DNA from 3 places in the Streptomyces sp. NPDC002680 genome. Region 1 is predicted to be linked to each of the others. Evidence: riboswitches for the same ligand, from Rfam matches in the RefSeq annotation. Region 1 holds a riboswitch; each other region holds the start of a gene.
What was found. A riboswitch is a leader RNA that binds a small molecule or an ion and turns the genes downstream of it on or off. The one in region 1 is predicted to bind cyclic di-AMP.
Positions count from the first base shown of each region.

Region 2: it holds a riboswitch for cyclic di-AMP, as region 1 does, so the genes downstream of both, ACFYXF_RS30610 (C40 family peptidase) here and ACFYXF_RS26215 (transglycosylase family protein) in region 1, are expected to answer to the same signal.
Region 3: it holds a riboswitch for cyclic di-AMP, as region 1 does, so the genes downstream of both, ACFYXF_RS09730 (M23 family metallopeptidase) here and ACFYXF_RS26215 (transglycosylase family protein) in region 1, are expected to answer to the same signal.

Region 1 covers NZ_JBIAQP010000010.1:120,682-122,935, forward strand. Annotated here, with positions in the region: gene eno (phosphopyruvate hydratase) at 1-308, opposite strand, end outside; gene ACFYXF_RS26215 (transglycosylase family protein) at 634-1,326, opposite strand; cyclic di-AMP (ydaO/yuaA leader) riboswitch at 1,330-1,501, opposite strand; gene ACFYXF_RS26220 (transglycosylase family protein) at 1,697-2,254, opposite strand, start outside.
Region 2 covers NZ_JBIAQP010000012.1:268,948-271,201, forward strand. Annotated here, with positions in the region: gene ACFYXF_RS30605 (ATP-binding protein) at 1-393, shown strand, start outside; gene ACFYXF_RS30610 (C40 family peptidase) at 599-1,072, opposite strand; cyclic di-AMP (ydaO/yuaA leader) riboswitch at 1,076-1,287, opposite strand; gene ACFYXF_RS30615 (hypothetical protein) at 1,638-1,946, opposite strand; gene ACFYXF_RS30620 (ATP-dependent Clp protease proteolytic subunit) at 1,954-2,254, opposite strand, start outside.
Region 3 covers NZ_JBIAQP010000003.1:23,735-25,988, reverse strand. Annotated here, with positions in the region: gene ACFYXF_RS09735 (PP2C family protein-serine/threonine phosphatase) at 1-592, shown strand, start outside; cyclic di-AMP (ydaO/yuaA leader) riboswitch at 852-1,009, shown strand; gene ACFYXF_RS09730 (M23 family metallopeptidase) at 1,021-2,091, shown strand; gene ACFYXF_RS09725 (aldo/keto reductase) at 2,186-2,254, shown strand, end outside.

The DNA.
Region 1 (2,254 bases):
TCGGTGGCGTCCAGGTCGAACATCGCCTGGTCGATCAGCCGCTGCTCGGTGGCGTCGTAGCCGACGAGCTCCGGGCCGATCTGCTCGATGACGGCGAGGACGGCCTTCTCGACACCCTTGCCGAGGTAGCGGTTGGGGTCACCGTCGCGCAGCTCGATGGCCTCGAAGGCTCCGGTGGAGGCGCCGGACGGGACGGCGGCACGACCGGTGCTGCCGTCATCGAGGCCGACCTCGACCTCGACGGTGGGGTTGCCTCGCGAGTCGAGGATTTCCCGGGCTACGACGACGTCGATGGACGGCACGAGCATCTCCTTCTGGGATGTGACGCGGGTACGCGGGGCTTTTTCGCGGCCCTGCGGGATGAGCCTAACCGTCCGAGGGCGATCGGCCAGCCGTCCGCCCACCCCATGGACGGAACATGGACGGAACCGAGGGTAAACATTGTTCCTCAGGGAAACAAAAAGCCCCGCCCCGGTGCGTACGGGGGAACACGCACCGGAGCGGGGAGCCCGTGGGGGACGGGGGTGACCCTCACGAGGCCTTCACTATGGAGGGCACGGATGTGAGGGCGCTGTGGTTCACCTTCGCGCCGACTGTTATTTGGGGGATGTGCCGGCGGGCAGGTGACCGGGGTCAGCTGAGGTGCAGCTGCTGGCCCGGGTAGATGAAGTCGGCGTCGTCGATGATGTCCTTGTTCAGCTGGAAGAGCTTCGCCCAGCCGCCCTTGACGTCGTGCGCCTCGGCGATCGCGCTCAGGGTGTCGCCCTTGACGACCTTGTACTCGCCGTCGCCCTTCTCGACCTTCTTGCCGGTCGGGGTGGTGACGGTCTTCTTCACGGCGGGCCGCTCCTGCGAGCGGGAGGCCGACTGCTCGTCGGTGGAGCGGGTGGTGGTCTCGCTCGTACCGGTGCTGGTGCTGGTACCGCTGTCCGAGCTGCTGCCTCCGTCGTAGGAGGCGCTGGACAGGCCCGTGCCGCAGACCGGCCAGGCACCCTTGCCCTGGCCCGCGAGGACCTTCTCGGCGACGGTGATCTGCTGGGACTTGGAGGCCTGGTCGGCGGTGGAGGCGTACGCCGTGCCGCCGTACGCGGCCCAGGTCGAGGCGGAGAACTGCAGACCGCCGTAGTAGCCGTTGCCGGTGTTGATGGACCAGTTGCCGCCGGACTCGCACTGGGCGACCGTGTCCCACTCGGCGGAGGTGGCGGCGGAGGCCGAGCCGGCCGCCAGGAGCGGAGCGGCGACGGCGGCACCGGTCACACCGGCGATGGCGACGACACGGGTGGCCTTGGACGGGCGACGGTGCTTGCCCTTACCGGTAAACAGCATGCGTGATCCCCTCACCGACGCCTGCGAGGTGAGCTGTCGGGTTCGGGCCGGTTGAGTTGCCCGGCCGTACGCCCCTTTCGGGCGGCGTACGACTTAACCCCAAGCCGCTCCGGCCAACTGCCCGGTGCGGCACTTACCTTGGGTCCCCCGCTCCTGCCTACGGCGCTTGAAAGCGACGACTGTTCCCGTCCGGCCGTTGGCAGGATTCGGCGTTGCGACCGGCGGGGCCCACTGTGGCGGGCGTTGACGACCGTAAACAGGTGATCCCCTGAAATACAAAGACGATCAGGGCTTCTGAGACCTATCTCTCACTGCATTTATAACGGACATTCAGCGCGAAGCGGGACGGGAGGCGGGACGCGAACTCCGGCTAGTTTTGCCCCGGTTCGGCACCGACTTCGAGGGTCTGACCGGGGAGGATGTGATTCGGGTCGGCACCGAGGAGGTCCCGGTTCTCGGCGTACAGCTCGGACCATCCACCCTCGACGCCAAGGGAGTCGGCGATCCCGCACAGGGTGTCGCCGGGACGGACGGTGTACGACCCTTCCACGCTCTGCCCGGAGTTGCCCTGTTCCCCACCCTTTGTAACGTCAGTGGATGAGTTGTCGGTTTCTTGTGGGGCCGCCGGGCTCGATGACGAGGGGGCCGAGTCGGTCGTCGCCTTGACGGAGGGCGAGGACTCGGAGGACTTGACCGAGGACGAGGGGGTGGGCGTAGGAGTCGGCGTAGGCGCAGCTGACGTCGAAGTCGACTTCGGCGTCGCGGACGACGAGGACGCGCCGCCCTCCTCCTCCGCCACGCCCGTGTCGACGTTGGCCGCACTGGTGTCCTTGCCGAGCCCGGACAGCAGCGCGCAGGCCTCCCAGACCCCGGCACCCCGGTCGGCGAGCACGCTCTCGGCGACGGCGATCTGCTGCGAACGGCTGGC
Region 2 (2,254 bases), on a different contig from region 1:
TATGTGGCCAACGTCCTGGCGGAATGGGGTCTGTCAGGTGAGAGTGAAACCGCCGACACCATCCGTCTGATCGTCTCGGAACTCGCCACCAACGCCGTACAGCACACCTTCGGGTTGTCACCCACCTTCACGGTGGACGTCGCCCTCGACCGTGACGAACATCTGCGCATCGGGGTCACCGACAGTCACCCGCGCTTCCCCAAGCGACTGCCCGCCGCCGTGCAGCAGGACAACGGGCGCGGGATGGTCATCATCCGCTGGCTGATCGCCGAGTCGGGCGGCAGACTCCGCGTCCGCCCCACTCGCGAGGGCGGCAAGACGGTGTCGATCGAACTCCCGTGGACGGCTCCGGCCCGGCCCCCGGTAACGGCGGCGGGTCAGCAGGAGCCGTAAGGAGCGGTAAGGACGCGTCAGGAGCAGGACCGGTTCGGCCCTGGACGACGGGGCTTCGGCCTGCCGTACGTCCGTCGCGTCGGGGATTCGTCACCGACGCGCTCGATCCCGAGGTGCTGCTGCGGCCCGCTGTGCCGGGGCGACCGGCCGACGGGCCCCGGGGCGGTACGGCGGCTCCGGAAACCGCCGTACCGCCCCGGGCAGGTCAGCTGACCCGGCCGTACCAGACGCTCTTCGTCCAGATCTTCTGGAGCTTCACGACGTCCCCGGTCTTCGGGGAGTGCCAGATCTTTCCCTTCCCGGCGTAGATGCCCACGTGGTAGACGTTCGAGCCCGAGTGGAAGAAGACCAGGTCCCCGCCGCGGCGGCTCTTGGCGGAGATGTGCTTGGTCTTGTTGTACTGGGCCGCCGCCGTACGAGGCAGCTTCTTGCCCGCCTTCTTGTACGAGTACAGCGTGAACCCTGAGCAGTCGAACCTGTTCGGTCCCGTGGCACCGTACTTGTACGGAGAGCCCTTCTTGGAGGCCGCGATCTGAAGTGCCTTCGTCGACGGCGCGATTGCCGCGGCCTCGGTCGCGACTCCCGGTATCACCAGGGTGCCGCCCACGGCGGCGAGGGTGAGGGCCGAGGCCGTGCCGGCTCGGGACATCATCGACGGAACACGATTGAGCGCAGACATGCGCAACCCTTCGTCAGCCGCCTGTGAAGGATGACCTGTCGGATTCGGGCTGGCGAAGTTGCCCGGCCGCTGACGCGGCTTCACCCCAAGGGCTGCTCGGCCCGGTCATGGCGTGACCGTTCCGGCGACCCGTCGTGCCTGGGTCCTCCACTCCTGCCGATGCACATCTGTCGACCGGTCATCCGGGCGGCGGCAGGACTCGGCGTCCACCCGGATCGCCCCGCCGTTGTGGCGGGGGCTTGTCGTCAGGAAGGGATCTTGGCTCATGGAAGTAGGAAAATCCCAATGGAATCAGGGCTTTGTGGCGTTACTCACCCGTGACCCATTCGGGTGGACACCCGTACCCTCGGACCAATTTGGCGAGGGTCGCGCACCCCCGGACCAGCGAGGAAACATCGCGGTTCCGGCTGCGAACTACGCGCGTCGCGCAAGTTGAACGGGCCGACTGGGGGACATGTCACTACGCCGAACGGGGGATGTCATCCAGTCACTCCCCGGCTCGTTCCGGACACTCCGTCGCCGGGACGGACGGGCCCGTCCGATACGGGTCCGCCGGCCGGGTGGGTCAACTGGCGGGCTCACGCGGAACGGTGACACGCGCCGTTCGACGCTCCCCGTCGAGAACGCGCAGCGCACGCGCCAGCGTATGGGCATGCACCTCCGCCTCGCCACGCTGATGCATCAATTCGAGCGCGTCCCGCAGCGCCACCGCCTTGGCGACCAGAGCCTGCGCGGCCCGCAGTCCGCGGTACGTGTCCCCGTGATAGGCCGGGTTGATACGGCCGAGTAGATCGGCCACTTCGAGGTAACGGTCGATCAACTCGCCCTCCGCGCGCGTCAGGGCGGGCAGCGGAGGCAGTTCGGGCGGAAGCATCGGTGGCTCACCTCGTGCCGGGGGCGGGGTCCGAGGACCTGCGGCTGGGTACGACCCGGTCCACCAGCCCGTACTCCAGGGCGGCCTGCGCGTCGAGGATCTTGTCTCGCTCGATGTCCGCGGCGACCCGCTCCGGGCTCTGTCCGGTGTGCCGTACGAGCAGTTCCTCCAGCAGGGTACGGATCCGGCCCATCTCCTGTGCCTGAATGGCGAGATCGCTCACCTGGCCCTGGATCGGCCCGGACAGCGAGGGCTGGTGGATCAGCACCCGGGCCCCCGGCAGCGCGCTGCGCTTGCCCGGCGTGCCG
Region 3 (2,254 bases), on a different contig from region 1:
GCTAGTCCTCGGGGACGTGCGGGGCAAGGGGATGGGGGCCGTGGCGGCCGTCGCCGTCGTCATCGGGGCGTTCCGGGAGGCCGCCGAGCAGGAGGCGACCCTGGAGGCGGTCGCCCAGCGGCTGGAACGAGCCCTCGCCCGCGAGGCCGCCCGGCGCGGCGGTCTGGAGGCCACCGAGGGCTTCGCCACCGCCGTACTCGCCGAACTCCCGCACGGCGACGGGGTCGTACGCGTCGTCAACCGCGGGCACCCCCCGCCCCTGCTCCTCGACACCGACGGCACCCTGCGCGTCCTCAGCCCGTCCGAAGCCGCGCTGCCGCTCGGCATGGGCGACCTCGGCGGTGCACCCGACCGGGCCGAGACGACACCCTTTCCCGGCGGGGCGATCCTGCTCCTGCACACCGACGGGCTGTCGGAGGCCCGTGACGGGCACGGCGACTTCTTCGCCCCGGCCGACCGGCTCGCGGGCCGCGTCTTCCACGCCCCGGACGCCCTCCTCGCCGCCCTCGCCGACGAGGTGCGCCGGCACGCGGGCGGCGGCACGACGGACGACATGGCGCTGCTCGCCGTACGCCGGCCCATCAGCTCATGAGGTCCTCAAGTTCTCGAGTTCTCATCAGTTGTCACCAAGGGTGAGTGAACGGTCCCGCTCCGCATAACATCTGACACACAGTCAAAACTCAGTAGTCACTTAGGGCACGGTCAACTCGCCCGATTTTCACCGGTGGTGACCCGGAACGTCCTCGGGAAAAGCGTTAACGATCAACAGGAACAGCTTGGAATACAGGGCCCTGGTCTATTAACGTTCGATAACGCAGCGCGGTCGTCCCAGCCGTCACAAGAGTCGGCTCCGTGCGCACGCGCCGAATCCCGCGAGGGAACCGGGGAACCACCAACTTGGGGTGAATCGCTCGTCCGCCGCCGTGGCAACACGGCAGGTATACGCGCGTAGGAGACCTTCCTGCTCCGAACCCGTCAGCTAACCCGGTAGGCGAGAAGGAAGGAAAGGAGCACGCCCACGTGGCGTCAAACCCGGCCGCCCCAGAGGCCCCGTTCGTACCGAGTCAGCGCGGCAGCGAGACCGAGGACGGGAAGATCCCGACCTTCGGCTTCGGCAGCCGTCGCACCGACGAGGGCCCCTGGGAGGAGTGGAATCCCAGCGCGGACACCACTCGTCCGGTTCGCGGCCGGCACCGCGTCGGCAAGCAGCGCGGCGGCGGAGGACTCGCCCGCAGCTCCACCGTTCTCGGCGTCGGTGTCATAGCCGCCGTCGGCGGGGCCGGTATGGCCACCGCGCAGACCGGCAAGCCGCCGGTCTCCATCTCCATCCCCGACCTGCCCTCCGTCGGCTCGCCCTTCGCGGGCGACGACGACTCGGACGCCGAGCCCCAGGGCTCCCCCAACGCGCTCAGCAGCGTCGGGGTCACCTCCGAGGAGACCGAGCAGGGCACCAGCGACGCGGGTGAGGCCCTGCGCGCCCGCATCATCCTCCAGGCCGAGCAGCAGAAGGACCAGGCCGAGGCCAAGGTCCAGCAGGCCGCCCAGGACGCCGCCGCGAAGAAGGCCGCCGCCGAGGCCGCCAAGGTCAAGCGCGAGGCCGCCGCGAAGGCCGCCGCCGCGAAGAAGAAGGCCGCCGAGGAAGCCGCGGCGAAGCTGGAGGCCGCGCGGCTCGCCGAGCTGGCCAAGCAGTACACGCTGCCGACCTCCTCGTACACGATCACCTCGACGTTCGGCCAGGCCGGCTCGCTGTGGTCCTCCGGTTACCACACCGGCCTCGACTTCGCTGCTCCCACCGGTACCCCGCTCAAGGCGGTCCACACCGGCACGATCACCGAGGCGGGCTGGAGCGGCTCGTACGGCTACCGCACGATCCTCACCCTCGATGACGGCACCGAGATCTGGTACGCCCACCAGTCCTCGATCAACGTCAGCGTCGGCCAGAAGGTCAACACGGGAGACGTGATCGGCCGCGTCGGCGCCACCGGCAACGTCACCGGGGCCCACCTCCACATGGAGGTCCACACCAGCAGCTCGGACACCGCGGGGATCGACCCGATGGCGTGGCTGCGGAGCATGGGCCTCAACCCGTAATCCCGTAACACGCGTGTTCCCTGATTCCGGCCGTTCACACAACCTTCGTGAACCGCCGGAATCAGCGCGTCCGGGGCGGGCGTTGACGAGAAGCATGACTGCTACGGCTCTTCGCAAGCTCGGATCATCGGACCTTGAGGTCTTCCCGCTCGCCCTCGGCGGC